4 regions of the Pseudoalteromonas sp. ASV78 genome follow, and region 4 is predicted to be linked to each of the others. Evidence: predicted binding sites of a transcription regulator. Region 4 holds the regulator's gene; each other region holds the start of a gene.
What was found. The regulator sigma-54, encoded in region 4, starts transcription at its own class of promoters, with help from an activator protein. The targets are predictions, from matches to a motif close to GTTGGCACGNNNNTNGNNT.
Positions count from the first base shown of each region.

Region 1 (7,484 bases), 280 kb from region 4:
GATGGTTCATTTTTAGGTTGCAACCGTGCTTATGAGCAATACATTGGGGTTGAACAAGGGCAGTTAGTTGGTCAGCAGTTATGTGATATTAGTGATGATAATGGTCAAATTAGCGAGCTGGAACAACAAGTATTAACAACCAAAACGAAAGCAGAGCAGCGCCTTGAAACCCAACTACAAACATTTCAATTAACCATAGCGCCATTTTATAACGAGCAAAATCAATTATTGGGCTCGATGGGAATTGGCCGCGACATCACAGCTCAACAGGATGCACTGTTGGCATTAAAAGCATCTGAGTCTAAATTTCGCAGTGCCATTGAGTATGCCGCTAATGGGGTGATTTTATTGTCACTTGAGCATACCGTATTACAGCTTAATAGGACGGCTCGTAAGATTTTTGATATTGATAAAGCAGCGCCCAATTTATTATTAGCACAGTTATTCCCGCAGCAGCAATGGCAAGAAATAGCATCGCTATTAGCCTTATTGTTGACTGAGAAAAAGAAAGTGTATCACCTTACATTAGGCCAAGAAGAGCTTAATCTTTGGTGGCAGTTGAGTGTTTCTTTAGTGTGGGATGAGCAGCAAGCGCCTTATTATTATGTTATTCATATTCAAGATGTCAGTGCATTAACACAAGCTAAGCAAGATGCAGAGCGAGCAACCGAGGCAAAAAGTCGCTTTATTGCGAATTTAAGCCATGAAATTCGCACACCACTTAATGCGGTGACCGGCTTGATTGATATGGTTGCCCAACAAGGCTTAACAACGCAGCAGCAACAGCATGCAGCGCAAGCAAAAAGTGCTGCACAAAGTTTATTAGCTATGCTTAATCGGATGCTTGATTTTGCGCGAAGCGAGAATAATCAACTACAACTCGACTTGGTTAACTTTGAGTTAGTCGCGCTGGTAGATAGCTGTGAGAGTGTGTTAATTGGGCTTTGCCAGCAAAAAGGTCTCACTTTTAAGATTGAGGTCGATCCGTTAATTGCGCCTCAACTGGTGGGTGATTATATTCGCTTGCAACAAGTGTTAGGTAACTTACTGACTAATGCGGTGAAATTTACCGAACATGGCACTATCACACTTAAAATAACCGCGCATGATATAACTCAAGCGCAGCAAACACTGTGTTTTACAGTGCGAGATACTGGCGTAGGCATTGATAAAGCCGATCAAAGTCGATTATTTGACGCATTTACCCAAGGTGATGAATCGCTCACCCGTACTCATCAAGGTGTCGGTTTAGGACTTGCCATTGTAAAACATGAAGTGGCGTTAATGGGCTCAGAAATTAACGTAGTGAGTGATAAAGGCCAAGGCAGTGAGTTTTTCTTCACAATCACGTTTACTATTGAGCAGCAATCAGCCCTGCCCAATTGGCACAATACATTGGTAATACATTCTGAGCGGGGGATTAATTTACCTGAGGCGTTGCGGCCACTACAGCAGCTACGTTTTTGTATGTTATCTGAACTAACCGACACGACTGAGCTTGCGGAACCACAGCGAATTATTGCTAATGATATTGATGTGGTTAGTATTATTGAGCGGCCTAATATAAAAGCTGCGCTGATGAAAAATAACACTCAGCTCTATGTTGTTAAAAATGATGCGCACATCGTGCTGCCCATTTTTAATAACCTGCAAATTATCAGTATTAAAAGTTCCGCCCTAGTACAACGATTACAGCAGCTCAAACCACTCAATGAATGCTATAAGCTTGATACTGCAACGACAGTGCCTATGCTTAATGTTGCCGGGTTGCTAGTGTTAGTGATTGATGATAATCAACTGAACTTAGATATTATTAGCAATATTTTAAACCAAGCAAATATTAATGTTATGACTGCAAATTCGGCGATGGCAGGGATTGATTTAGTAGCACAAGTAAAGCCGGATCTGGTTTTGATGGATATTCAGATGCCAGAAGTTGATGGCTTACAAGCAACGGCTTTACTGCGACAACAGTATACTCAACAACAATTACCTATTTTTGCGCTTACTGCACACAGTGAATTGGCCGATGAGCAACGCTCATTTGCAGCTGGGATGAACAAGCATCTCACCAAACCTGTTATTGCTGCGACTTTATTAAATGCAATCAATGAGCTGAAAGTAACCCAAGTTGCATTTTTTGATCGTTCTTTTATGTTAGCGCAATTCTCGGGCGATAATGGCTTGCTACAGGTTATGTTAGATAAGTTTGCACAGTTGTGTGCTAGTCATATGCAGCAATTGCAAGTTTCGACTAAGATTAATGACTTAAAACGATTAGTGCACACTATTAAAGGTGTGTCAGGAAATCTTGGGTTTAATCGCCTCTGTGCTGTCGCACAGCAATTAGAAGGTAAACTGCGAGAATCGCAAGACGTTGAGCAATTAGAGCTGAACCAGCTGCTGTTCGAATTAGCACAGGTAAATAGATACATTCAAATACAAGGCTCAGTAAATGTTGAAGAAAGCCAAAATACTGATCGTTGATGATGACCCAATAAACCGATTAGTGTTAGAGAAAACACTAGCAAATGATCACGAGATATTTTTAGTCGAAAGCGGTGAACAAGCCCTGACATTTATTCAATCAACTCAGGTTGATTTAATTATTCTTGATATTGTGATGCCGGGTATTGATGGTTATGAAGTATTAGTTCGATTAAAAGAAAACCCAACTACGCAAGCTATCCCTGTCATTTTTATTTCAGCGAATACCAGCCATGATGATGAAGCGAAAGGATTTGAATTAGGTGCCATGGATTATATTGCTAAGCCATTTAGTACGGCAATAGTTCGTGCTCGGGTACGTAATCAATTACTGATCAAGCAAAAAAATGATTTGCTTGAAGTACTAGCCTCAATTGATGGGCTGACAGAGATCCCTAATCGTCGTTATCTAGACGAAAATTTATCACGGGAATGGCGTCGAAGCCAGCGTACTGGTACTCCATTATCGGTATTGTTAATGGATATAGATCACTTCAAACGTTATAACGATTGTTATGGTCATCGTGCTGGAGATGATTGTCTCAAACGTGTGGCACATGCATTGGTTGCTGCATGTGAGCGTGGCAGCGACTTTGTTGCACGTTATGGTGGTGAAGAGTTTGCCGCTGTATTACCAAATACCAACCAACAAGATGCATGGCAGTGTGCAAATAAACTCAGAGATGCCGTAAATGCTCTCAATATCCCGCATAAAACGTCACTAAATGCCGATCATGTTACCATCAGTATAGGCGTTGCCACTACCGAGTTTGGTCAAGTGTATGCTGAACACACGCTGCTTGAGGAGGCTGATCTCGCTTTATATGAAGCTAAAGCTACTGGGCGCGATAAAATTGTGGCCCGTGTTATTGCTGCAAGTGTGTAGTACAAATAAGAGTGGATGATGATCCACTCTTATTATATTGATGGTCTAGATTGCGCTTAGTGAATTATAAATACTGTCACCCACACCAATTAGCTTATTATTTTTAAACACCATTGGCGTACATTCATCTTTAGTTGTTTTACCATCTGAGTGAATGCTGTGAGTGGCATAAAATAGCACTTGGTACACATCGTTTTCTTTTTTTAATAACTCTGTAAAGTCAGGTGTTTTTAATTGCTTTAATACACTTTGATAACTAGTATCTAACGCTAAGGCAGCGATGCTTTCACGATTAGATTGATGGCGCTTTTCCCAGCTTGAATAGTTATCTCCAGCCCAATGTGTTTCTGCTTCACCGTCTGATACGGCAATCACGCAACCGGTTAGAAGAGGGGCAGTAAGCGCGGCGATTAAAAGTACTTTTTTCATTATTTTATCCTGATGCTAAATATTGATTATTAATTTGTTTAGTATTAGCAAAGAATCTGCCAATATTTTATATACTTTAAAATCAATGATTTAGTTTTATTTTTTTGCGGTGGCTCATTGTATTTAACCACCTTGGATAGTGCTAAAAGCTAAAACTTAGTTTATTACACCAATCGGTTTAAACTTTTGCCTTGGCTAAATGCACTGATATTTAAGCTCACTTGTTTAACCAAACGAATGATTGACTCCTCACTTGCCCACGCAATATGCGGGGTCAAAATTAAGTTGTCGCCACGATAAACGGCTAACGGATTATCATCTGCCGCAGGCTCTTTGGTTAACACATCAAATCCAGCCCCTGCTATTTGTTTATTAGTTAATGCCTGCGCTAACTGTGCTTCGTTAACAATCCCACCACGGGCAGTGTTAATTAAAATGGCGCTTGGTTTCATCATTGCCAGTTCTTCGCTGCCAATTAGATCGCGGCTTTCATCCGTTAATGGGCAGTGAACACTAATAATATCGGCACGCTTAATTGCTTGAAAAAACTCCGTGCGGCCTTCTCTAGGACTATCACCTTTACGCTCACTAATGATCACATTAGCACCAAACGCTTTTGCAACATCAGCAACCGCTTTGCCAAGTGAGCCATAACCGATAATTGCTAAGGTTTTACCGCCAATATCATTAAAGCGATAATCCAGGCGGCAAAACATCTCGCTTTGTTGCCATAAGCCTTGTTGGCAGTCAGCAATATAGCGATGGGTATTGCCGAGTAAGTTAGTGATCAAAGCAAAGGTGTGCTGCACAACCGAAGAAGTTGAATAGCCTGCAACATTGGTAACGGCTATGCCATATTCTTTAGCTGCGACTAAATCAACATTGTTAGTGCCAGTAGCGGCAACACAAATGAGCTTTAATTCTGGGAGTTTTACCAGTGTTTCGCGATTAAGTACCACTTTATTGGTGATCAACACATCAGCACCAGCACTGTGAGCTAATACTTGCTCTGGACTGGTGAGCTGGTAGCTGGTGAAATTGCCAAGTGCTTGCAAAGGCTCAAGTGATGTGCCTGCTAATGTGGCAGTATCGAGAAGGGTAATATTCATGCGCTGTCCTTATTAAAGAAAATAATTTTAATGCTTGACCTTGGTGTGTACTCTAAGGTTTATACTTGGCATCAGTGGATAATACACTCATTGGAGACACAGATGAAAATAGGTGAGTTTGCTAATCAGTTAGGTGTCTCTACAGATACCCTAAGATACTATGAAAAACATAATTTGTTAACGCCATCGAGTCGAACCGGGGCTGGTTATCGCGATTATGGTGAAGCTGCATTAAAGCAAATGGAGTTTATTTTACGTGCTAAAAATGTTGGCTTTAGTTTGGCTGAGATCAAAGAGTTGCTGCAAATTAAATTTAAAAAGCACCAACATTCATGCCATGAAGTAAAAAACTTAACAATACAAAAGCGTGACTTAGTCGCAGAGCGCATTGCTGAATTAACACGTTTTCATCAATCATTATCGGTACTTGCTGACAAATGTTGTGGCGGACAAGAGCCCGCAGATAACTGTTCAATATTAACCACTTTGGAGGACATCGATGGACTTACTCAATAATTTTTGGCAGTTATTTTTATTATCTGCCCCTTGGTTAATGCTTGGTTTACTTATTGCTGGGTTATTAAATGTGTATTTACCGGCAAATTTTTTAAATAAGCATTTAGGTAAAGAAGGTTTTTGGACCACAGTGAAAGCCGCTTTAATTGGCGCACCAATGCCGCTGTGTTCATGTGGTGTTATTCCTGCGGCGATTGGCTTAAGACGTGCTGGTGCTTCAAAAAGTGCTACCACTGCGTTTTTAGTTTCGACCCCTGAAACAGGGGTTGATTCGGTGTCAGTGTCGTATGTGTTATTAGGTCCATTTATGGCGATTATTCGTCCGATTGCCGCTATTTGTAGTGCCATCGTTGCGGGTGTGTTAGTCGGGCGTGATACTGAGAAACCGCAAGCAAAATCGACGACGGGATCTGAAGCTAAAACCAGCTGTTGCGCTCCTAAATCAGCGGAACCAGAAGCTAAAACCAGCTGCTGCGCTCCTAAACCAGCAGCGCCTGAAGCTAAAACTAGTTGTTGCGCTCCTAAACCAGCAGGACCAGAAGCTAAAACCAGTTGTTGCGCTCCTAAACCGGCAGAACCAGAAGCTAAAACCAGCTGTTGCGCTCCTAAATCAGCAGCGCCTGAAGTTAAAACCAGCTGTTGCGCTCCTAAACCAGCAGCGGCTGAAGCTAAAACCAGTTGCTGCGATACACCAAGCGCAGCATCACAAAGCCAATGGCAAAAGATGCAACAAGCAGTGAGCTTTAGCTGTAATAAACTGCTATCAGATACCATGGTGTGGTTAATGATTGGTTTATTCTTTGCTGCATTAGTACAAACCTATGTGCCAGAGTCATTTTTAACGCAGTGGGGCAGCGGTATTTTTGCCATGCTAGTGGTGATATTGATCAGTATTCCAATGTATATTTGTGCCACTGCATCTACGCCAATTGCAGCAGGCTTATTATTGAGTGGGGTATCTCCGGGGGCGGTGTTAGTGTTTATGCTGGCGGGACCGGCAACGAATATCGCTACACTAGGTGTAGTGGCTAATGAGCTTGGTAAGCGTGCCGTGGCCGCCTATTTAACTGGGGTTATTGGTGTTGCGTTAATATTTGGTTTTTTAACTGATTATTTAGTGACTGAGTTTGGTTTTGTAGTCACCCCATTACTCGGTGAAGAGCATGAAGTACTGCCACATTGGTTAAGCTTTATCTGCGGAGTCATTTTAATTGCACTTATGCTGCGTTTAGTGGCGAAAGCGTGGCAAGTAAAGCGAAAAGTAACTGGTAAGAGCATTGCTTAATTAATTGTTCTATAAGTACTTTTAAGAGCACTTATCAGGTTGAACTAAAGTGCAATAGTGTGACTTAGTTCGCATTTTAGTTTGCCTGAGTTATAATCGAGAGCATAATATAAACGGTACGTATTTTACGTGCCGTTTTTTTAACTTTATAGATGCAGTAATGAGTGAATTAGTGGATAAGTACGCCGATATTAGACCTTACAACGACGACGAAGTAGCTGCCTCAGTTGCTCGTTTGATTGCTGATAACGCATTTATTGATGTATTAGCAAAATATAACTTGCCGCGCTTTATATCCTCGGTACCATTTTTGGCGCGTTTTTTAGTTCGCCGACAATTACAAAAAAAATGGGGCGGTGTTAATTCTGTTGAACAAGTGCAGCAGGAAGTTGCGAAATATTTAGCTTTATTGGTTAAGCGCACTACCTCAGAAGTTACTTTTTCTGGTTTAGATCAACTGGATCCCAAACAAGCCTATTTGTTTATCTCCAACCATCGCGATATCGTGCTTGATCCCGCATTAGTGAATTGGGGGTTGTTTAGCCATAAGATGAAAACAGTACGTATCGCCATCGGTGATAATTTGCTGCAAATTCCTTATATTACAGAGCTAATGCGCCTTAATAAAAGCTTTATTGTCAAGCGCTCAGCCAAAGCACCGAAAGAAATGCTCAAAGCCCTATCGCAACTTTCAGCGTATATTTATGATTCACTTGCTGGTGGCGATTCAATCTGGATTGCGCAAAAAGAAGGCCGTGCAAAAGATGGCTTT
Region 1 is NZ_JBLOPA010000001.1:3,828,407-3,835,890, forward strand. It holds gene ACMVDV_RS17440 (ATP-binding protein) at 1-2,487, shown strand, start outside; gene ACMVDV_RS17445 (diguanylate cyclase) at 2,456-3,373, shown strand; gene ACMVDV_RS17450 (DUF3192 domain-containing protein) at 3,419-3,802, opposite strand; gene ACMVDV_RS17455 (D-2-hydroxyacid dehydrogenase) at 3,967-4,911, opposite strand; gene zntR (Zn(2+)-responsive transcriptional regulator) at 5,014-5,427, shown strand; gene ACMVDV_RS17465 (SO_0444 family Cu/Zn efflux transporter) at 5,411-6,712, shown strand; gene ACMVDV_RS17470 (1-acyl-sn-glycerol-3-phosphate acyltransferase) at 6,873-7,484, shown strand, end outside.
Region 1: the regulator sigma-54 is predicted to act here: its motif matches at 3,848-3,866, upstream of ACMVDV_RS17450 (DUF3192 domain-containing protein).

Region 2 (7,484 bases), 850 kb from region 4:
TTTTGCAGAAAACGATGAAAAAGCGATTCGCCTTCGCCACGTACTTGAGCAAGTTGGCAGTGAAATTGGCGCCAGTTCTATTGATCAAGTGGTTTACGCGTGGTTACTAATGCATCCAAGCCAGCCATCAGTCGTGTTAGGCACGGGTAATATTAAACGTATTCAATCAGCTGTTGCAGCTAAGCAATTAAAACTCAGTCGCGAGCAATGGTATCGTATTTGGCAAGGCTCAACAGGGCATAGTGTGCCTTAACTTAAGCTCAGTATGCTTTAGGTGAGGGTTGCTTATGCTATTTATAAAGTGAGTTAGGGCCGTGCAAAAAAACTAAGTACTGGCACTTGCAGAGTTTTTAAACTACATAATTCACTGCAGGCGCCGTTTAATGGGCTTACAGCGGCCAAAATATCAGTAGCATAGGCAGTGATATAGCAACCACAATAATCTCTAGCGCTATTCCTAGCTGCCAATAATCGCCAAAGCGAAAGCCGCCGGGGCCTAAAATTAGGGTATTATTTTGATGGCCTATGGGGGTTAAAAAGGCACACGACGCACCAATGGCTACGGCCATTAAAAATGAATCTGGACTAACACCTAAGGTGGTTGCAACTCCAATGGCAATGGGGCACATCACTGCGGCGGTCGCAGCATTGTTCATTAAATCAGATAAGAACATAGTAACAATTAAAATTAATGCTAACCCTATTACGGCATTGCCTTGCGCCACACTTTCCAGCAAAAAACGTGCTATTAGGTCGGCGGTGCCGGTGGCTTCCATGGCACCCGCAACGGGGATCAAAGCTGCGAGTAACACAATCACAGGCCAATCAATGGCTTCGTATACTTGGCGTAATGGTACTGTTTTTACAACCATAGAGGCTAATACACCAATGGCAAATGAGACGGCAGCGGGCAGTATGCCAAACGCAGCACCTGCAATGGCAAATAACATAATCAAACTTGCTTGCCATATTTTTACTTTATCTGGAATACGTAGTTCTCGTTCAGCTAAGGGGACACAGCCATTATCAGCAGCAAATTCTGCAATCGACTCTGGATCGCCTTGCATTAGTAATAAGTCACCCGATTGAATGCCAATTGAACGCAGGCGTTTCATTGAACGTGCACCTTCTCGCGACAAAGCGAGTAAGTTTATGCCATACCGAGTACGCAGTGATATATCACTGGCTGAGCGCCCAGCTAACATTGAACTAGGCAACACAGCCAGCTCTATTAGCGATACTTCGCCTGTTCTGTTTGGTTTGTCTTGCTCTGCTTGTTGTTCAGCAGACTGCTCACTTTCGGGTATTGTGTCTGAAGAGGTGTGTGTTTCTTGTGCTTGTTCAGAAGCGGCTTGCTCAATAGATTCTTCAAGTTTTAAGCCTAAAATAGACAGTGCATCCGTTAGCGATTCGGCTTCTGCTTCGAGCATTAAAATATCGTTTTCATAAATTCGACGGCTTGAGTGAGCGGCAATTATTTTTACCTCTTTTTGTACAATGCCAATGATTTGAGCATCGACTTCAATGAGTTCTTTTTCAATTTCACTTAAGCGCATACCATCCGCTTTACTGCCTTTTTCGACTCTCACTTCGGTAATATAAGCGCCTGATTCAAACCCTTCTAAACCTGACTGCTTTCGCGCAGGAACCAGTCGCCAGCCAATGAGTGCAATAAATAATATGCCAATTACAGCAACGGCGAGACCAATAGGAGTGAAATCAAACATGCTAAAACTGCCTAATCCCGCTTCAGCGCGAAAACCAGAGACGATAATATTCGGTGGTGTTCCCACTAATGTAGTCATGCCACCTAAAATAGTACCAAAAGCCAGCGGCATTAGTATTTGCCCAGCGGTTAATTCAAGCCGTTTTGCAACATGAATAGCCACTGGCATCAGTAACGCCATCGCGCCTACATTGTTCATAAAACCAGATAGTAGAGCCCCTAACCCCATGAGCGCCAGCATACTGAGCATGCGCCCGGCATTGCTAGGCAAGGCAATGCGAGTTAAAGCGTCTACAGCGCCAGCATTTTGTAAGCCGCGGCTTAAAATGAGTACACAAGCCACCGTAATGACCGCGGGATGGCCAAAACCACTAAAGGCATTTTCAGGGTTAACCAAGCCAACCACAACACAAGCCAATAAAGCCATTAATGCCACTACATCATGACGAAAGCGGCCCCACAAAAACAACGCAACTGTAATAAATAAAATGGCGAGAATGAGCAACTGCTCGAAGGTCATAGTGGCGTTCCTTTTGTTATATTGACAGTTAGATCAATGAGTCTTTATATACAATACAGCTAACTGAAAATTTTCCAAAATAATCTAAATTTTGATAAAGATCTTAAGTTTAAGCTAGATACAAGCAGCGTTTTTTGCAAGGGTGAGCGATAGAAAGTGACAGGAAGTTGGGTTTAACAAGCTCCACCTTCTATAAAACTATAGCTAGATTGGTCATTAAGGAAGAGTATTTTTATTATGAGAAAGGGCCTTGCGGCCCTTAGTGTTGCAGCAAGTAACACATTCTTTTTATAGACTAAAGTCCATTGCAAAAGCAACGTAAGCCTTAATATCACTGTCATCCATATCGGTATCTGAGAGGCCAAAGGTAAAGCCATCTTTAGAGATAGATACGCCGTAATCGATGATATCGTCATCACCGATAAAATCACCAGAATAGTGGCCTAAGTGTAAGGCCATTTCAGTGCCATTACTGCCAACTGCGAAACCGTAATCTGCAGTTAGGTATAACGAATCACCAAAGTCTGTGCCATCGCCACTGGCGGCTGAAGTTGCAAGTACTGATGCGCCAAAACTAAAGCCACCCATACTGATACTACCGTAGATTTCAGAAAAATCGGCATCTGCAGCAGAAGCTGCATCAGGGTAAGCGTAATAGATGTAGCCAACGTCGTAGCTGATGTTTTCATTAATATCGCCACCAAAACCAGCGTAGAGATCAAGCTCGTAGGTCATACCCTCTGCCCAACTTGCATTTGATGCCCAAGTACCTGCATAAAATCCAGATTCATTAGCGTAATCAATACCACCAGACACAGCGGCATCACCACCGGTTTGTTCTTGGCCACGCCATAAGTAGTTTGATGTTGCTGCCGCATTGGCAGTTACTTCTGCATAAGCTGCTGTAGATGTAGCGGCCATAAATGCAAGGGTGCTGATAGCAATCGCTGATTTTAGTTTTAACATGTTTGGTATCCTGTTGTTATGCTGATTTTTTGGTTCGCAATTATTTATTAGATTGCAGTCTAGTAATTGCTGATCCCATTTCTAGTTGTCTAACAGGATATTTGCACTGCTTGTGCCAAGTTAAATGAAAAGCTTTAAATTAAATTTAAAATCTATTGAAAACATCTGGTTAAATTCAGTGCTTAGAGGAGGGATATAATCATGGTTGTTTGTTACGCACTTAGTTGGTGCATAAAAAAACCCGCATGCACAAATCAGTTGCAGCGGGTTTTTGTATTCTTTACTGTGGTTTAACCAAATATAGTACGCATCAGGCTGATGGTCTCAGCAACGCCACGGCCTTTTTGTACTTCGCTGATAATAGAATCACGTTTTGCGCGGATATGCTCAGGCATATCATCGGCAGCAAGGGCGCGGTCAACCAGTATTTCAGCTGACTCTTTGCCACGGCGCACTTTTTTAGTGGTGCTGCTAGTAGTACGCTTTGGTTTACTCAATAACTTGATGTAATTTGAGTTTTCAGCACTGTTGGTGTCTGCATAATAGAAAAAGCACGGAACTAGCGCTTTAATTGCCACAAGTTGTTGATCCAGTTCGCTGTCACCATTGGCCATTTTAAACCAAGACATAGCATGAATCGCTTGCACAATATCTTGCCAATAGCGTGCAAAATCACGATTGTTTAATTTGGTTATCGCTAACGCTGCACATAAGGCATCTAAGCGTGAGTTGTTTAGCGGTGTAAATACATCAGGGCGACGCATTGCCAATAAACGAGTTGCCGGTGCTAAAGTTGGCTTTTCATTGTTGTCAGTAAAAGCGTGTACGTATTTGAGTACAAACTCTTGGTAATCAGCTTCTGTTACTTCGCCTTCAAGAGGGATGTGTGCTAATGCTTCATCAAATAAAGCGGGAAGGTCAGCAAGCATTTGATGGAAAGCCTTGGCACTCTTTGTTGAACTAAACCATTCAACGTCAAAGTTATAACTGCTTGGATCGAGCGCTGAAGTATGTTTACCAGTAAATGCTAATAAGTCTTCAGGGATCATTTCTTTTAATGACTGCTCACGAATACCAGCAATATACTGGGTCAGACGCAATTGCTCATCAAGCGCTAATACGTCTTTATGCTGCTCAATAAATACACTGACCACAGGCCAAGGTGCAACACGTAATGTTTTCAATTGTAAGAAGCTAATAGCTGAAACGAGTAACTCATTAAGCTTTTTTAAAATAGGTAACTGATTGGTTTCTAGTAAATCATGATTAATACGGTCACGGCTAGCATTGAGCAATTCATAGCACCAACCTAAGAAGTCTTCAGGATGATTTTCTATTTTCACCGCCATCAGGTTTAAGCTGATTTCAGAAGCCTGCTTTAGAATATTTTGATAAATATGGCCTTCTTGTTCGCCTAATGCCATTTGTGAAGGTGAAATGAGCAGTTTTTTCATGCCTGATGGTACTCCGGTTAGATACATTTTTCAGTTGTTTAATTTTAGCGCAAAACGCCTTAAAACAACAGGGCTGTGCATCATACCGAAGAATACAAGGGATGCAATCAAGATAGTTCTGAAAATCTCAAGATTGCAGCATGGCTGTATTAATCGTGTTCATCAAGTAAAAATAGACTCTCAACCGAGGTATTAAATTGCAGCGCTATTTTCAACGCAATGATCACCGACGGTGTAAAGCGCGATGTTTCGACCGTACTAATGGTTTTGCGCGAAACATTAATCGCATCGGCTAGTTCTTGCTGCGATAGCCCCGCGGCTTTGCGAAATTCTGCTATATGGTTTTGCAGCTAAAGGTATTAAAATGTTTCAGTCACAATTCATATATTCAATGTAGAATGCAGAGAAGTGCATTTTTCTTCGTTGCACAATGATTTTAATGCTAACTCCCGCTATGATAAGAGTATTATTTGCACATTTGAAAGGACCATCATGAAAACCTTATTTAAAGTTATTGGCGTTATACTGTTATTGCTTGTTGCTTTAATCGTTGCAGCGCCGTTTTTAATCCCTACCGATGCAATCTTTAACAAAGTTTCGCAACAGGTAGAGCAAACCACAGGGCGAGCTCTGACCATTAAAGGTGACAAAACCTTATCTGTTTTTCCGTCATTAAAACTTGAGCTTGAAGATGTGCACTTTGCCAATATGAAAACGGGCTCACGCGCTGATATGGCAAGCATGCAGCAACTGGCAATTCATATTCCGTGGTTTTCGCTATTTGGTGGTGAACTGAAACTAGAAAAGTTTGTGATCAATGAACCAAATATTCTGCTCGAAACAGATAAAAATGGTAAAGCAAACTGGCAATTATTTGATGCGGTTGCAGAGCAGCCAGCAGCGCAGCAACAAAATAGTGGCCCAGTTAAGCTACCTGAAAACTTTGATATTGCATTAGGTGAAGTGGCCATTTACGGCGGTAAGTTTGTTTACTTAGATGGTGCGACTGGCGTTAAGCAAGAGATCAGCGATCTTGAGTTAGCAATTTTACTGCCTTCATTGCATAAAACATTAGAGGTGAAAGGCGCAATTACTTATATGCAAGAGCGCTTTGAACTGGATGTAACGGTTGATAACCCCGCTAAAGCCATTGAAGGCGATACCTTTAATGTGACTAAAAGTGTGACTTCTCGATTAGTCGATGTTGAGTTTAAAGGCTCAATTGCTGGCCAAGGCAAAGATATTCAAGGTCAATTATCGCTCAGTGGTGATTCAGTGAAAGACATTGCTAAATGGCAGGGAGTAGAGCTGAACGCCAAAGAAAACGCATTTAATGCATTTAGTGTTAGCGGCAAAATGCGTATGCAAGGTGATAAGTTCAATCTAGCTGAATTAGTCGCTACCCTTGATGCATTAGAGATCAAGGGGAAAAGTGAGCTTAATTTAGGTAAGCGTTTAGCCGTTAATGCTGATATCGATTTAGGCATGCTTGATTTAAATCCATACTTACCAGAAGCAGTTGCGCAAACTGAGGCATCAGAGCCTGCAAAGGATGCACCAGCGCAACCGATTGTTTGGGATGACACAAAAATGGATTTGAGTGGCTTAAATGCCCTAGATGCGAATGTGGTGATCCGTTCAAGTGGCTTACAAGCAAATGAAATCAAACTTGGTGCTAATCAATTTACAGTCACCCTTAAAAACGCGGTTGCTGCAGTTAGCCTAGATAAATTTGCCGCCTACGAAGGTAATGGTAAAGGCACAATAACGGTTAATGCGAAACAAGCTCCTTATCAAATCAGCACCAACTTCTCATTAGATAAAATAGATGCTCAACCATTGCTAACGGATGCGGCAGGCTTTGATAAGCTAATGGGCAAAGGCTCGTTAAATTGGGACTTAGCAACATCAGGTCAGAGCCAAAAAGACTTTATGAGTGCACTGCAAGGTAAATTGGCATTTGAGTTTGCCGATGGTGCAGTCAAAGGTGCCAATATCGCTGAAATGGTACGCAAAGGTAAAGAGCTAATTAAAGGCAACCTTGGAGCAGTATCAGAAGGGCTAGATACCGGCTTTGATAATTCCCAGCAAACAGATTTTTCTGCACTCACTGGTAGCTTTAACTTTACTAATGGCGTTGGTAAAAATACGGATCTTAGTTTACTAAGCCCGTTAGTACGTATCAGTGGTGAAGGAGATATAAACCTTCCAGCTACGACGGTTAACTATCGCTTAGTCACTGGCATTGTTGATTCACTTGAGGGACAGGGCACGACAGATGATAGCACTGGCTTTAAAATACCAGTGCGTATCAAAGGGCCATTCCATGATGTTGGCATTAGTTTAGACGTAAGCAAAGCCGCAGAAGATGAAGTAAAAGAGAAAGCCAAAGATAAAATCAAAGATAAATTAAAAGGTTTGTTCGGCAATTAATGCCGATTTTATTCGGTGATAAAACAATCAGGGCATAAATTTACCCTGATTGTTTTCTAATCAATGCTAAAATAGCAAAAACTGTTTTCTCAGCAAAATAGTCACCCTTGTATTTCTAAATTAATTAAAAAATAACCTACCACTACCCCTCCAATGCTGATACAATTGCCCGCCCTTGGAATGCAACTAGATTGTTTTTCGAGTGGTTTTTAACCTAAATGTCTTGATTTTAAACGATTTAAGGCAGTTGTAATAACTACACCGGAGGTCATTAACATGATCCAAATGCAAACTCAGCTGGAAGTTGCTGATAACAGCGGCGCTCGCAAAGTGCAGTGTATTAAAGTCTTAGGCGGTTCGCACCGTCGTTATGCAGCGATTGGTG
Region 2 is NZ_JBLOPA010000001.1:2,695,015-2,702,498, reverse strand. It holds gene ACMVDV_RS12125 (aldo/keto reductase) at 1-253, shown strand, start outside; gene ACMVDV_RS12120 (SLC13 family permease) at 390-2,246, opposite strand; gene ACMVDV_RS12115 (TorF family putative porin) at 2,535-3,212, opposite strand; gene ACMVDV_RS12110 (hypothetical protein) at 3,503-4,666, opposite strand; gene ACMVDV_RS12105 (helix-turn-helix transcriptional regulator) at 4,816-5,016, opposite strand; gene ACMVDV_RS12100 (AsmA family protein) at 5,159-7,099, shown strand; gene rplN (50S ribosomal protein L14) at 7,376-7,484, shown strand, end outside.
Region 2: the regulator sigma-54 is predicted to act here: its motif matches at 3,314-3,332, upstream of ACMVDV_RS12115 (TorF family putative porin).

Region 3 (7,484 bases), 3.4 Mb from region 4:
AATACCCGCATCACATTCACCGAAATATCACCAAATAAACTATTAGATTGATTTGACTTAGTATCCCCTTTAAATTTTGCACCACTGCCAACACCAAATTGAATACTATCGCCGCCAATATTAACGGGTAGTCCGCCTAAACCAATGACAGGGTCGAGGCTAGCATCACTTTGTTTATCCGTTTCAGTTTTAGCTGCTTTTGATGATTGCGTTGATTCTTGCAGTTTAACTGTAATTATATCCCCGGTGCGTAAGGCTTTTTTGTCTGAATATAAATCGTTTGATAAGTAACTATCAAACAATGAGCCTGTTGGTACGACTTGCTCTGCGGCAGGCTCTGGGTACATAGGAGCATAGTATGGATCATCTTGAACCACGCTGTGGTTTTGAGTCGTCATACAGCCACTCAAGATAAATGCACCAGTTAAGACTATAGATAAATTACGCATAACTTTGCTCCGAATTAGTTAAAGTTGCTGACTGATGTAACTCATCATTTCATCAACCGCTGAAATCACTTTTGAATTCATCTCATAAATACGTTGAGTTTCAATCAGGTTAACTAATTCTTCGGTTACATTTACGTTAGACGTTTCAAGTGCCCCTTGTACAACCGTGCCTAATCCTTCAAGCCCTGGGTTACCTTGTACGGGTGCACCACTGACTGCCGTTTCGGTATATAAGTTTTGCCCTACAGGCTCAAGGCCCGATGGATTAATAAAGTCACTGATCGTTAACTGACCAATCACCACATTTTCAGGCTGCCCTGATATACGCACCGATACCTCGCCATCTTGCGATACGGTAATTGACTGCGCATCATCAGGTACATTCATTTCCGGTTGCACAGGAAAACCAGCACCTGCTGTTACAATGCGACCATCTTCATCGGTAGTAAATTGACCATTTCGCGAATAAGCAATATTGCCATCAGGCTGCAACACTTCAAAAAAACCAGGGCCAGAGATCATCCAATCCAATGAATTTTCAGTGGTTAACATATTACCTTGGGAAAAGTTTTTCTGATTGGCAACAACTTTAGTACCCGCCCCCAACATTAAACCAGAAGGCATTTCGGTATCTTGTGATGAACGTCCCCCCGGCTGATTAATATTTTGGTACAGTAAATCTTCAAACACAGCACGGCTTTTTTTATAACCAACGGTACTGGCATTGGCTAAATTATTTGAGATCACCGAAATATCGGTTTGTTGAGCATCAAGCCCCGTTTTACTTATCCACAATGCAGGATTCATACTAATGTCCTCTCAATAAAGTTAAACAATACGCAGTAATTGAGTATGTCGTTCGTCAATTTCTTCTGCCGTTTTCATTAACTTAACTTGTAATTCAAATTGACGTTGATGGCTTATCATATCCACCATTTCATGTACCGGATTCACATTTGACATCTCTAAGGTGCCACTTAGCACCTTCACATCATTAGAGATGTCGCAAAATCCACAGATATCATTTTCCAGTAATTCGGGTTTTGGCCGAAATAGACCATCATTGCCTTTTTCAAGCTCAGAGTTATTTGCCTTTATCACCTTTAAGCGGTCGACAACTTCTAAAAAGTTAGCGGGTGCACCTTGCGGACGTACTTGAATCGAACCATCTTCACTAAATTCAATCTTTTCGATTGGTAGCGGTAAGATGATAGGCCCACCTTCGCCAATAACTTGACGGCCATGACTGGTCATTAAAGCGCCATCAGGGGTGATATTCAGTGTACCGACTTTAGTATATGCCTCATTACCGGAAGCATCTTGTACCGTTAGCCAGCCTTTATCGCTCATCGCAATGTCAAGATCACGGCCAGTTTCAACTATACCGCCAGAGGTCATATTCGAGCCTGGGCGCTCTTGCATAGTAAAAACACGTGTTGGTAAACCTTCCCCAAACGCTTGCATCGAACGTGCTTGTGCGAAGTCAGACTTGAAACCTGTGGTATTCGCGTTTGCTAAATTATTTGCTTTAAGCTCTAGGCCCCGCAAACTTTGCTTAGCACCAGAGGCTGCAATGTAGACCATCTTGTCCATAACATCGACTCACGTTAAAAATCTATAACGTGATAAATGCAAGATAAGTGCCACAATAAATTGACGTGACAAATGTAAGCAAGATAGTGCAAATAAAAAAGGCCGCTAAAAAATAGCGGCCTCGGTGTCGGATTATAAAAAGTAGAACCGAAATTATCGGATCTGCAAGATATTTTGTTGTAGTGTTGAGTTCACTTCTAGTGCACGCGAGTTGGCTTGGAAGTTACGTTGTGCGCTGATCAAATCAACTAACTCATTGGTTAAGTTTACATTCGATTGCTCTAACGCCGATGAGCTAATTTTACCAAATGCGCCCGAATTAGCTTCTCCAGCTATCGGCTCACCAGAGGTTAAACTTTTCTTCCACGAAGTGTTGCCGACTTGTTGTAAGCCCTGAGAGTTTGAAAAGCGGGTTAACGCAACTTGTCCTAAATAATTAGAATCTCCGTTACTATAAGAAGCAACAATTTTTCCATCAACACCAATATCAATATTTGCCAACCGCCCCACAGCTGCACCATCTTGGTCTAGTACTTTATTTTCAAAAGATCCCGCATGTTGTGTCGGTATTTTTGAAGAAGTGCCCGCTTCATCACGCCAATTGACAGTTACATTGTTAGGAAAGCTAGCGCCATTGCTTAAAATACCTGTCAGGTTAGCGCCATCGAAGACCACTGAATCAAATGTATTTGTCGTATTTGCGGTACCGTTGGTATTGAGTGGTAACCCGTTAGCGTCAAACTGAAATGTTGAAATTGGAGTATATGGTCCAGTAGCGCCTTGCGGGCTTCCATCTGGGTTTACTACTTGACCGTCTAAGGTCGAATAGACTTCCCATTCGTTAGCATTTCCTGTAACCGCTGCATCTGTTTTCACAAAGTACAATTGCATGGTATGCGATTCACCTAACGAATCATAAATATTGGTTGAGGTAGAGTGAGTAATTGAGCCAGATTGGGTTGGATCAAATGGTGTAACAGATGGCGCTGCTTTGGTCGAATCCAACCGAAAAGACGAATATATATTTGTCGTAGCACGCGGCGAACCAGATGAATCAGGAATTTGAATCGCGGTAGATGTGCTCAAACTCACTGATGTCGCATCCCCGCTTGATGGATCCACAGGGAAACCTTGTAAAAAGCTACCTCTTGAGTCAACGATAAAATTATCTTTGTTTAATTTAAACGCCCCTGCACGAGTAAAGGTATGATCTTGTGAACCCAGCTCAGAACTAAGAGCAAAATACCCTTCTCCGCCGATTGCAAGATCCAGTGAGTTTTGCGTACCTAATGTTGAACCTTGGTGAAACTGTTGAGATACGGATGTTGTTTGCACACCATCACCATTTTTAGTTTTACCCGAGGTAAAAACTGATGATGCATAAACATCAGCAAATTCAGCTCTCGACTCTTTAAAACCCGTGGTATTTACATTGGCGATGTTATTAGCAGTAACATCTAAATCTTTTTGTGCGGCAGCGATGCCTGTTAACGCAATATTGAAGCTCATAAGTGACCTCTAAACTGTTAATATTAGCCTTCGGCTAGAAATATACTTTAAATGTTTTATGCAATTTCTGCGACATCAGTCAGCTTAATCGCACCAGCTTTAGTGTTGATAATAATGCCATTAGCACCATTAATGCTTACACTTTCAATGTTTTTATATGTGGCCATAGGTAAGCTAGTAAACTCCTCTCCCATGCTGCCCTCAGCTTTTATACTGTATTCTCCTTCAGGAAGGCTCTCACCTGCTTCATTTTTGCCATCCCAGCTAAAGCGTAAACCGCCTGCTGGTTGAGTATCTAAATTAATAGTTCTCACAAGTTGTCCAGAGGCATCCGTAATACTGAGCTTTAAATCTTTAACAGGACTTTCGATTGCGATTATGCCCGAGGCTTCACCGCTGCTGTTAAGATCTAATGTATCTGCTTCTACTAAAGCCTTCTTACCAACCAGAGTTGATGCCTGCAACGCAGAATTGGAGGTCATTGAAGCCGCCAAAGACTCAAATTTTGAATTTAAATTTGCGATACCTTCCGCCATAGTGAAATTGGTCATTTGCGCAATCATTTGATCGTTGTCTGCAGGTTTGCTGGGATCTTGAAACGACAGCTGCTGCGTTAACAACGAGAAAAAATCCTCTTGCGTTAGTGCATCACTTTTCTTTTCGTCAGTAACTTGGTTATTCTGCCCGCGAAGTGAATCAATATAACTTGACGATACAGTACTGATATCGTTACTCATAATCTAACCCTCAATTACCGCTGCCCAAGCAACAGTGTTTTACTTAACATTTGCTTCGCTGCATCTGCAACTTGCACATTGGTTTGATAAGAGCGTGAGGCGGAAATCATATTAGCCATTTCTTCAACGACATTAACGTTAGGTTTGTAGATATAACCGTTTTCATCCGCACTTGGATGGTTTGGGTTATATTCAATTTGCAAAGGTTTATCACTCTCGACAATTCCTAGCACTTTAACGCCAACAGACGAGCCCTGATTATTACCCGTTGATTCTGATGCTTTCATCAGCTCAGCGGCAAAAACAGGGTGACGCGCTCGATACGTTTGGTCTTGGCTTGAGCTGATGGTATTCGCATTCGAAATATTACTCGCGGTTGTATTCAAGCGCACATTTTGTGCACTCATGCCACTACCTGAAATATCAAAAACGTTATATAAACTCATGCTTATGCTCCTTGACCACCGAGGGCTTTTTTAAGGCCTGAAATTTTACCACTCATAAACTGCAGGCTTGCCTGATACTCTAATGAGTTCTTTGTATACAAGTTTCGTTCCACTTGTATATCAACCGAGTTACCATCACCTGTATCTGCTTGATTTGGCGAGCGAAACATTTCACTGTTGCCGACATAACGACTACCACCGGCAATGTGATTTGGGTTAGTTGTTACCATGTTATTGCCGCCTTGCTGGTGGCTTTTTGCCGCTTTCAATGCCGTGGCAAAGTCGATGTCTTTCGCTTTATAGCCCGGCGTATCAGCATTAGCGATATTGGTTGCTAATAACTCAGCACGTTGCGAACGGATCAACATTGCATGAGGATGAACCCCAAATGCTTTATCAAAACTGATAGCCATAACCATCTCCAAAAAATTGACTTAGGATGACTAATGCAAAAGATGAGCCAGTTTAACTAGCTACTAGGGAGATAAAGGTCTAGGGAAGTGACTCGGTGTTTACATTACTTGTAGGGAGTGGTTTGCCACCGCGTTTACGTTAAATATAGGAACTAGGTTCTAGGGAAGTGACTGGCCGTTAGGCTCCTAAAACCGAGCACTTGGAAATGCATGGCTAAAGCCATTTCCTACGGTGTGTCGGCTCATTTACCCACATGCACTTCTCTTTGTGCAAAATATATCTTTAAGTGATTGATTCACCATAGAACAGCGAGTTAAGAAGTTAAGAGCTCGCTACGCTTATGCGCAATGATTGTAAGAATAGGCACTAGGTTTTAGGGAAGTGACTGGCCGTTAGGATCCTAAAACCGAGCGCTTGGGAATTCATGGCTAAAGCCATTTCCTACGGGTGTATCCTGTGCAAAAGAGCTTTATTTGCACAGGATAAACGCGAGCCTACTAATTATAAGGGGCCGTCAGGTCTTAATTTTAAAATACTATTTCTTTTGGTAAATAATGCCTGGATTACAACGCACCATATCAAATTCGTCACTTAATCCCGACATAGATTCAGAGGCACCTAAGAACAAATACCCTTTAGGGTTAAGTGCTTGCGCAAATTGCGCAATAATTTTCGCTTTAACTTCTGGGGCAAAATAAATGAGTACATTACGGCAAAAAATAATATCGAATTTACCCATTAACGCGTATGAATCCAATAAGTTGAGGTGCCGAAAACTGACCAATTTCTTGATTGACTCGTTCACTTGCGCCATGCCATTGCCGCTATCTTTGAAGAACTTCTTTCTACGCTCTATCGACAGCCCTCGGGCTAAAGCAAGCGAGTCGTACTCTGCATGCTTGCACATATCCAACATGGTATTAGAAATATCGGTGCCGATGATCTGTGCCCCCATTTTTAACACGCCCGGTTGTTTTGCCTGAAACTCAGCAACAGACATAGCAATAGAGTACGGCTCTTGGCCTGACGAACTTGCTGCAGACCAAATTTTTAGCGGTCGACGTAACTCTTTATGCTCTGGAAATAATTTACTTTGTAATAGTTCAAACGGGTATTGGTCCCGAAACCATAACGTTTCATTGGTGGTCATAGCATCTACCACTGCGGCACGTAACTGCCGCTCATGCGGACTCAGCGTTTTACTAACCAATTGCGACAATGATGCGACATTAAAACGCACCATTAGCGGAGCAAGTCTGCTTTTAACTAAATAAAGCTTATTATCACCTAGCACAATGCCACATTGTTGCTCTAAAAAAGAACGAAACTGATCGTACTCGCGTTGCTCTAAATGCTTATTTTCCAAAGTTACACCGCCTTTTCAAATTAGTCACAATGAACCCATTTTTTCACTGCTGTAGCTAATTCATCCGGATTGAACTTAGCAATAAAGTCATCAGCGCCAACTTTTTCAATCATCGCCTGATTAAACACCCCACTGAGCGATGTATGTAAAATAACATGCAATGGAGCTAATTTTGGATCTGCTTTAATTTCTGCTGTTAAGGTATAGCCGTCCATTTCTGGCATTTCAACATCAGAGATCAATAGCCCTACTCGCTCGGTAATATCGTTGATACAATCTAGCTCGGCAATCTCTCGTAATCTTATTAGCGCTTCTTTACCATTTTTGGCAAGTTCTGTTTGTACGCCTAATGGTTCAAGGGCACGTTTAACTTGATTACGAGCAACCGCAGAATCATCGGCAATAAACACAATGCGCTCACCTAAGTCTTTTTGAATTTCACCGTCATTCGCTATTGCAGCACTGACTTCGGTATTCACCGGACAAATTTCATTTAATATTTTTTCAACATCGAGAATTTCAACCAATTCGTTTTCAATTTCTGTCACTGCAGTTAAATATGAATATCGACCCGCTCCTGATGGTGGCGGCATTATTTTTTCCCAATTCATATTAACTATTCGCTCAACACCGCCAACTAAAAAGCCTTGCACAGAGCGGTTATATTCAGCAATGATGATGAAGCTATCTTTAATATTCTCGATCGCAGGGCCACCTACGGCCATCGATAAATCGATAACAGAAATAGTTTGGCCACGAATATGCGCGACGCCTCTTATATACGGGTTTGATTTTGGCATGTTTGTTAAAGGAGGGCATTGCAGTACTTCTCTCACTTTAAACACATTAATACCAAAGCGCTGCCGCCCTCTAAGCTTGAATAATAATAATTCAAGGCGGTTTTGCCCAACCAACTGAGTACGTTGATTAACTGAGTCTAAAATGCCTGCCATTTCAATCTCCTAAAGAA
Region 3 is NZ_JBLOPA010000001.1:127,687-135,170, reverse strand. It holds gene flgH (flagellar basal body L-ring protein FlgH) at 1-449, opposite strand, end outside; gene flgG (flagellar basal-body rod protein FlgG) at 468-1,256, opposite strand; gene ACMVDV_RS00510 (flagellar basal body rod protein FlgF) at 1,278-2,042, opposite strand; gene flgE (flagellar hook protein FlgE) at 2,196-3,551, opposite strand; gene ACMVDV_RS00500 (flagellar hook assembly protein FlgD) at 3,608-4,288, opposite strand; gene flgC (flagellar basal body rod protein FlgC) at 4,303-4,734, opposite strand; gene flgB (flagellar basal body rod protein FlgB) at 4,737-5,147, opposite strand; gene ACMVDV_RS00485 (CheR family methyltransferase) at 5,684-6,514, opposite strand; gene ACMVDV_RS00480 (chemotaxis protein) at 6,535-7,467, opposite strand.
Region 3: the regulator sigma-54 is predicted to act here: its motif matches at 2,079-2,097, upstream of ACMVDV_RS00510 (flagellar basal body rod protein FlgF).

Region 4 (7,484 bases):
ATAGATGGCAAGGAGTAACATTATGGATAACGTATTAAGGAAAAACCAACAAGGGATCGTAAAAAGCGCAAAGCCACTTTGGACGGCACAACAATGGAAGGAGCTAATGAATAGCGCATCAAAGAGCGAGGTAAAAACAGCAAGGAATGGGCTTTAAATATCAGAGTATATAAATATCAGAGTATATAAATATCAAATACTAGAAGGATTTTGCTAGGATGTTATATATCAAAATTATAAGTGTATTTTGTTATTTCATTAATAACATACACTTACAATCCCACCGAAGAATATTCCAACCAATAGTTAATCAAGATTAAATGCTAAGAGCTGCGCGAGGTGCTGTGGTCAAGTAATTCCGCCTACGGGCTTTGCATTGGTGTTGGGGTTTGCGTAGGCGCGGCTTTATGCCGCGCAAATTCATACCATTCATGGCTAAAGCCATTTTCTACGTGCTAGAACCTAGAACCTAGAACCTAGAACCTAGAACCTAGAACCTAGAACCTAGAACCTCTATTCCTATCTACACTAACAACCAGGTGGCGGTGCCGAGGAAGGCGAATATGCCAACAATATCTGTGATGGTGGTAAGTACTACGCTGCCAGCTAACGCGGGGTCAATTTTCATTTTCTTCAAGATCAGTGGGATACTTGCGCCGGCGACACCTGCTGCGACTAAATTCATAAACATTGCAAAAGCGAGTACGCCGCCGAGTTTAAAGTCCCATTGCCACAGTGCAACAACACCGGCAATTAAAATTGACCATACCATGCCATTTATAGCGCCGATCGCCAGCTCTTTTATTAGTAAAAAGCGTTGGTTAGTTTGGTTTATATGACCTACCGCAATACCACGTATTACTAGTGTTAATGTTTGGCTACCTGCTACACCACCCATTGATGGCACAATACCATTGAGGACCGCAAGAATAGGTAGAATCGCTAAGGTATTTTCAAAGAAACTTGCCACAATTGCGGCGAGCAACGCGGTTAATAAGTTAACACCAAGCCAAACAGAGCGTTTTTTGGAGCTTTTTAATACCGGTGCAAAGGTATCTTCTTCATCATCAAGACCTGCTAAGCTTAATAAGCTGTGCTCTGCATCTTCACGGATAACGTCAACGATATCATCGATGGTGATCCGACCTAGCAGATGATCGTTATCATCGACAACTGGGGCAGATATCCAGTTATGGCGTTCGAATAATTGCGCGACTTCACTCTCATCCATCGAAATAGGGATTGATTCACAATCTTCATCCATTAATTCGCGAATAATTTTATCTGGCGAGTTGGTGAGTAAGGTGGTGAGCGACATTGCGCCTAAAAAGCAGTTATGTTTATCAACCACATAAAGGTCATCGGTACCCTCTGGTAGTTCGCCACGCAAACGCAAGTAGCGCAGCACCACGTCAATGGTAACATCTGGGCGGATGGTTACCGTATCGGTATTCATCAGCGCGCCAGCAGAGCGCTCTTGATAAGAGAGTGCTTGGGTTGCACGCTCGCGGTCTTGACTGTCCATGGCACTGACAACGTCTTGGTAGACGGTGTCAGGTAAGCTACGTAATACTTCCCCTAAATCATCGTGGCTCATGTCCTCGGTCGCCGCAGCAATGTGCTCCGGTTCCATTTGGGCGATGATCCCTAAGCGAACATCTTCAGAAAGCTCTTCGAGTACGTCACCTTGTACATCTGGATCAACGAGCTGCCATAGTAAGGTACGAATTTTATGCGGAGATGATTCCAGTAGTAACGCAGTGTCACACGGAGCCGTTTTTGCCAACATACGCCTGACTTGAACAAATTGACCACTGTTAAGTGACTTGGTCACTTGTTTTAGTTGTTGTAGTGGGTAATCTTGTTCAAAAGCTTCTGGCATTGGCGTCCTTAAATAATTAATACAATTTAATGGGTGGGGTAGATTTTGATAACTAACTAGGCTGATAGCTTAGATCAGCAGCTTGTTCAGTTTAACGCAATTTAGTGGTACTGACTACGAGCTATTCTTGTTCGTTAAAGCGTTGTTCGATTAGTGCACCAATGGCAGCAAGAGCGGGCTCTGCGTCTGGACCTTCACACACTACTTTAACTTCTTTGCCTTGGCTGCTTTCTAATAACATTAGGCCCAGTACGCTATCGCCAGCGGCTTGTTTATCATCTTGATAAAGCGTGATACTGGCATCAAACTGCACGGCTAATTGTGCTAATACAGTGGCTGCGCGGGCATGTAATCCAAGTTTGTTTTTTATCAAAAATGTATCTTCTAAGCGCATCAATATTCCTTACTGTAAACGAGAGTTGTTATTCTTGCTCGCGGTGGCGAATCTTTACATTGCTGTGGCTCATTGAAAAGCTTTCACCAATGGTTTGGGCTAAATAAACGGAGCGATGTTGGCCACCGGTACAGCCAATTGCAATCGTGAGGTAACTACGATTATTACGCTCTAAGTGCGGTAACCACGTTTGTACAAAGGTTTGGATCTGCCAAGTGAATTTTTGCACGATACTGTGGCTGGCTAAATAATCTTTTACTGGCTGATCAAGGCCTGTAAGTGGCTTTAACTCAGGCTCCCAATGTGGGTTTGGTAAAAACCGCGCATCAAATACGTAATCGGCTTCTTTTGGAATGCCATGCTTAAAACCAAATGATTCAAAGGTGATAATTAGTTTTTTGTCTTTTTTACCTAGAATTTTTTCACGGATTGACTCTGCAAGCTGGTGGACGCTGAGGTCGGTGGTATCCAGTATAAAGTCGGCTCGGGTCGTTAATACATCAAGTAATACTTTTTCTTGTTTGATGGCTAAATCAAGCGGCAAAGAATCCAAAGATAATGGGTGTAAGCGACGGGTTTCAGAAAAACGCTTGATCAGCGTTTGATCGTCACTGTCTAAATAAAATAATGTCGGATTTGCAAAACCTGGCAAATATTCAAGAATATCGTTAAATTCTTCTTGTTCCTTGGGTAAATTACGCACATCTATGCTGACTGCAATTTTGTCGTAATTATCAGAAACACTACGCACTAATGAAGGTAATAAGTTGACAGGGATATTATCAACACAATAATAGCCAAGATCTTCGACTACGCGCAGGGCAACAGATTTACCTGAGCCAGAGCGGCCACTGATGATGATTAACTCCATGTAAATTCTCCTTCATTTAATACCAATTTTATTAAAAACATGATCATTCTAGCTTGTTAAATAACTCACTAACTTTGTCAGAAATTATTTATATAGCGCAACTATATGTCATAATTTCCGCCTTGTTATAGCGCTATTTTCCTGTCGCAATAATAGATCAGTAATGCAATGCAATTGGTATGACTACGACTGCTCAACAATAACGTGATACAAATCTTGGTCCGTTTTTGCGCTACGTAATTGTTTGCAAAAATCTTTGTCGTTAAGTTTATCAGCAATTGTGGCTAACGTCTTCAAATGAAGTTGGCTATCACCATCTGGTACGATGAGGGCGATAAATAGATCCACTGGACGATTATCAATCGCATCAAAATCAATTGGTGATTCACTCACTAAAATTATCGCTAGTGGGTTTTCAATACCCGCCATACGACCATGAGGAATCGCAATACCACGGCCAATGCCTGTACTACCTAGTTTTTCTCTAGCGAGTAATGCATCGAGGATTTCTTGTTGCGATAGCTGGGGAAGTTGTTCATGAGCCAATTGGCTGATAAATTCAATGATCCGTTTTTTGCTATTAAAAAGGACCGCAGCTTTGCTGCAGTCCTGGCAAATAAGTGAGCTTAATTTCATAGTATTAGTGTCGAGCGTGTTTCTCTTTGTGTTTGATTACTTGACGGTCAAGTTTGTCGATTAGTCCGTCAATGGCTGCGTACATGTCTTGGTGCTCAGTTGAGGCAAATAGTTCAGCGCCACTGACATGTATTGTGGCTTCTGCTTTTTGGCTTAGCTTTTCTACGTCAAGAATAACATGGACATTGTTGATGTGATCAAAATGCCTCTCAAGCTTCGCAAACTTATTGTTTACATAGTCTCTTAATGAATCAGTAATTTCTACGTGACGACCAGTTAAATTTAGTTGCATAAGCATTTTCCTTTTTTGATTTTACGCCTTAAATCAAACTCTTTCTTTGATTTGACGGTGGAATAGCCAGTGACTCGCGGTATTTTGCAATAGTCCGTCTAGCTACTTTGATACCTTGCTCTGCCAATATATCTGCAATTTTACTATCACTCAATGGTTTCGCTGAGTTTTCTGCGCTAATCAGTTTTCTGATCAATGCTCGAATCGCGGTAGATGAGCATTCGCCGCCATTCTCAGTGCTTACATGGCTTGAGAAAAAATACTTTAACTCAAAAATACCACGCGGAGTATGCATGTATTTTTGGGTTGTTACCCGAGAAATTGTCGACTCATGCATTTCAACCATTTCAGCAACGTCATTTAGCACCATAGGTCGCATGGCTTCAGGGCCATGTTCAAAGAACCCTTGCTGCTGTTTAACAATGCAGTTAGTTACTTTGAGTAATGTATCATTGCGACTTTCTAGGCTTTTTATAAACCACTTAGCTTCTTGCAGATGCGAACGAATAAATTGGCTGTCAGTGCTCGATTTTACTGAGCGTGACATGGCCGCATATTGGCTGTTCACTCTAATTTTTGGCATGCTGTCTGGATTAAGCTCAACCACCCAGCGGCCTTTAATTTTTTTCACTGATACGTCAGGAATAACGTATTCTGACTCTTCCCGTACTATGGTATCCGCAGGCTTTGGATTGAGACTGTGGATCAGTGTCATGACTTCTTTTAGTTCTTCTTCCTTAAGCTTAGTCTTTTTCATCAAAGTGCGATAGTCGCGACTAGCTAATAAATCGATATGATCCGTTAAAATCATTTTTGTCTCGCTAATCCAAGGCGTTGCGGGATCAAATTGATTTAATTGAATACATAAACATTCTTGTAAACTGCGTGCGGCAATGCCAACTGGGTCAAATAACTGAATGCGCTTTAACACTGCTTGCACTTCGTCAAGTTCGATTTCTTCTTCGCTGTTGCCTTGATTTAAACTCTCTACAAGGTCTTCACAGCTGAGGGTTAAAATACCTGAGTCGTCAACGGCTTCAACAATCGCAATGGCTATTGCTTCATCGGTTGGACTAAACGGAGTCAGTTGTAGCTGCCACATTAAATACTCATGCAAGGTCTCTGTTGAGGCGCCTTGATAAATAGATTCATCTTCAGGCATTGGGCCTGATGAGCTGTTTGGCGCTGCACTCATGTATTCATCCCAAGTGACGTCCATGGCCATTTCGTCACTGAGTGTTTCTTTACTTAACGCTTCACTGCTTTCTTGTTCGTATTCACTAGGCTTGTCGTCCGCTGAGGCACTGACAGTTAAGTCATCGTTATCTTGTTTTTGTTCGTTTTTGCCAGCCGTATCTTCTGAATATTCATGTTCTTCTAGTTCTAACAACGGATTGCTATCTAGCGCTTCTTGAATTTCTTGCTGGAGATCCAATGTACTGAGCTGCAATAAGCGAATCGCTTGCTGCAGTTGCGGTGTCATTGTAAGTTGCTGGCCCATGCGCAGCTGGAGTGATTGCCTCATGTATCTCTAACAATCCTTTTATTATTGTCATTGTTAAGTTTAGCAGATGCTTAGCTAAGTGTGGCTTTATAGCCTAAATTGCTCACCTAGGTAAACATCGCGAACTGTTTGGTCGGCGAGTACATGCTCAGGTGTGCCTGAAGCAATTAACTCGCCATGAGAAACTATGTAGGCTTTTTCGCAAACATCAAGGGTTTCTCGTACATTGTGGTCGGTAATAAGTACGCCAATACCACGGTTTTTAAGGTGTTCAATAATCTTCTTTATATCTAACACTGAAATTGGATCAACGCCAGCAAAAGGCTCGTCTAGCAAGATAAATTTTGGATTTGCAGCTAAAGCGCGCGCAATTTCAACGCGTCGGCGTTCACCGCCTGATAGCGCCATACCTTGGCTGTCGCGAATATGTTGAATGCTAAACTCATCAAGTAAGCTGTCGAGGGCTTCTTCTCTGGCTTGCTTTTTTAGCTCTTTGCGGGTTTCTAAAATCGCCATAAGATTTTGATATACAGTCAACTTACGAAATATTGATGACTCCTGAGGCAAGTAACCAATTCCTAAGCGGGCGCGGCTATGCATTGGCAGTAGGGTAATGTCATTATCATCAATACTGATTTTGCCTTTGTCGCTAGGCACTAAGCCTACAATCATATAAAAGGTGGTGGTTTTACCTGCGCCATTTGGGCCAAGTAAACCAACAATGCTGCCAGCGGTTACTTCTAAACCAACACTTTTGACAACTTGGCGACCTTTGTAGCTTTTCGCTAAAAATTCAGCTTTTAATGTACTCATGGTTGGCCTTTAGATTTGATTTTTTTACTGTCTACTGGCACGAGTATAGTGTGTACGCGATCGTCTGAGCTTGCGCCTTTTTCGGCACTGATCAGTTGTTGATCCATGTCGTAGGTAATACTTTTAGCATTAATTTTTTGCCCTGCTTGAGTAACCTGTGCGTCACCAATTAAGGTTAAGTAGCGCTTTGCAACGTCGTAACGAACTTCTTCAGCACTGGCGCTCATGATCGTGCCATCAGCTTGTTTTTCTTCAAAATAAGCTGGGTTGCCAGTCGCTACAAGCAGTTGTTTATTATCGCCTAAGTCTTCACGTTTGTGTACTTCAAGGCGGTCAGCTTTGATACGACGGTTACCATGAATGATCTCAACGTTCTTTTCAAAAATACCGATATTATCTTTCAGTTGTGCAAGTTGTTTGTCTGCACTGATCGATACTTGGTTCGCAGGCGGTGAGGCAGTCTCTGCAAAGCTTGAAAAGGCCATGAATAAGCTTGGTATAACAAGCAAGTGAGCAAATTTATTGGTCATAATATATGGTTCGCGTATGGTTAATTAGTTCTACCACTTCGGCTTTTAAGTCGGCATGCAGGCCGCGCCCAGTGATCTTTAAATTTGGTCCGATCAATTCTACTGGTTGTTCAGAACTCATGGTTTGCAGCTCAATATCAACCTGAATGTTGTCTGCATTTATATGTTCAATCATGGCATTGTTGGTCAGGTTTTTAGCCACCACATTGCCTTCTAAAATTAATTGATGATTTTCATATAAGGTGGCTTCGTTTGCATTAATTTGCCACGTTTGTTGTTGATTATATAAAGTAAAAATAGGTTGCTCAAAGTAAGTGAAGCCTAACTGTTGATAGAGCTCCATTTTTGCAGCGGTTACTTTGTGGCTAATCTTACCTTGTTCATCAAATGCGGTTTGTTTTAATGCCACCGCCGTGTAATCAGGTTTTGCTATGATATCTTCTTGGTTTTGTACTGTGGTTGCAGGTTGATTAAAATAGGGGAACCACAGCCACACCATACAAGCGACGAACAGTACGCATAATATTAAACGCGCACTATTCATGAGCTAGTCCCTTCGCAG
Region 4 is NZ_JBLOPA010000001.1:3,549,140-3,556,623, forward strand. It holds gene ACMVDV_RS16120 (hypothetical protein) at 23-157, shown strand; gene mgtE (magnesium transporter) at 524-1,882, opposite strand; gene ACMVDV_RS16130 (HPr family phosphocarrier protein) at 2,004-2,276, opposite strand; gene rapZ (RNase adapter RapZ) at 2,305-3,147, opposite strand; gene ptsN (PTS IIA-like nitrogen regulatory protein PtsN) at 3,331-3,783, opposite strand; gene hpf (ribosome hibernation promoting factor) at 3,788-4,075, opposite strand; gene ACMVDV_RS16150 (RNA polymerase factor sigma-54) at 4,104-5,600, opposite strand; gene lptB (LPS export ABC transporter ATP-binding protein) at 5,667-6,392, opposite strand; gene lptA (lipopolysaccharide transport periplasmic protein LptA) at 6,389-6,922, opposite strand; gene lptC (LPS export ABC transporter periplasmic protein LptC) at 6,912-7,466, opposite strand; gene kdsC (3-deoxy-manno-octulosonate-8-phosphatase KdsC) at 7,463-7,484, opposite strand, start outside.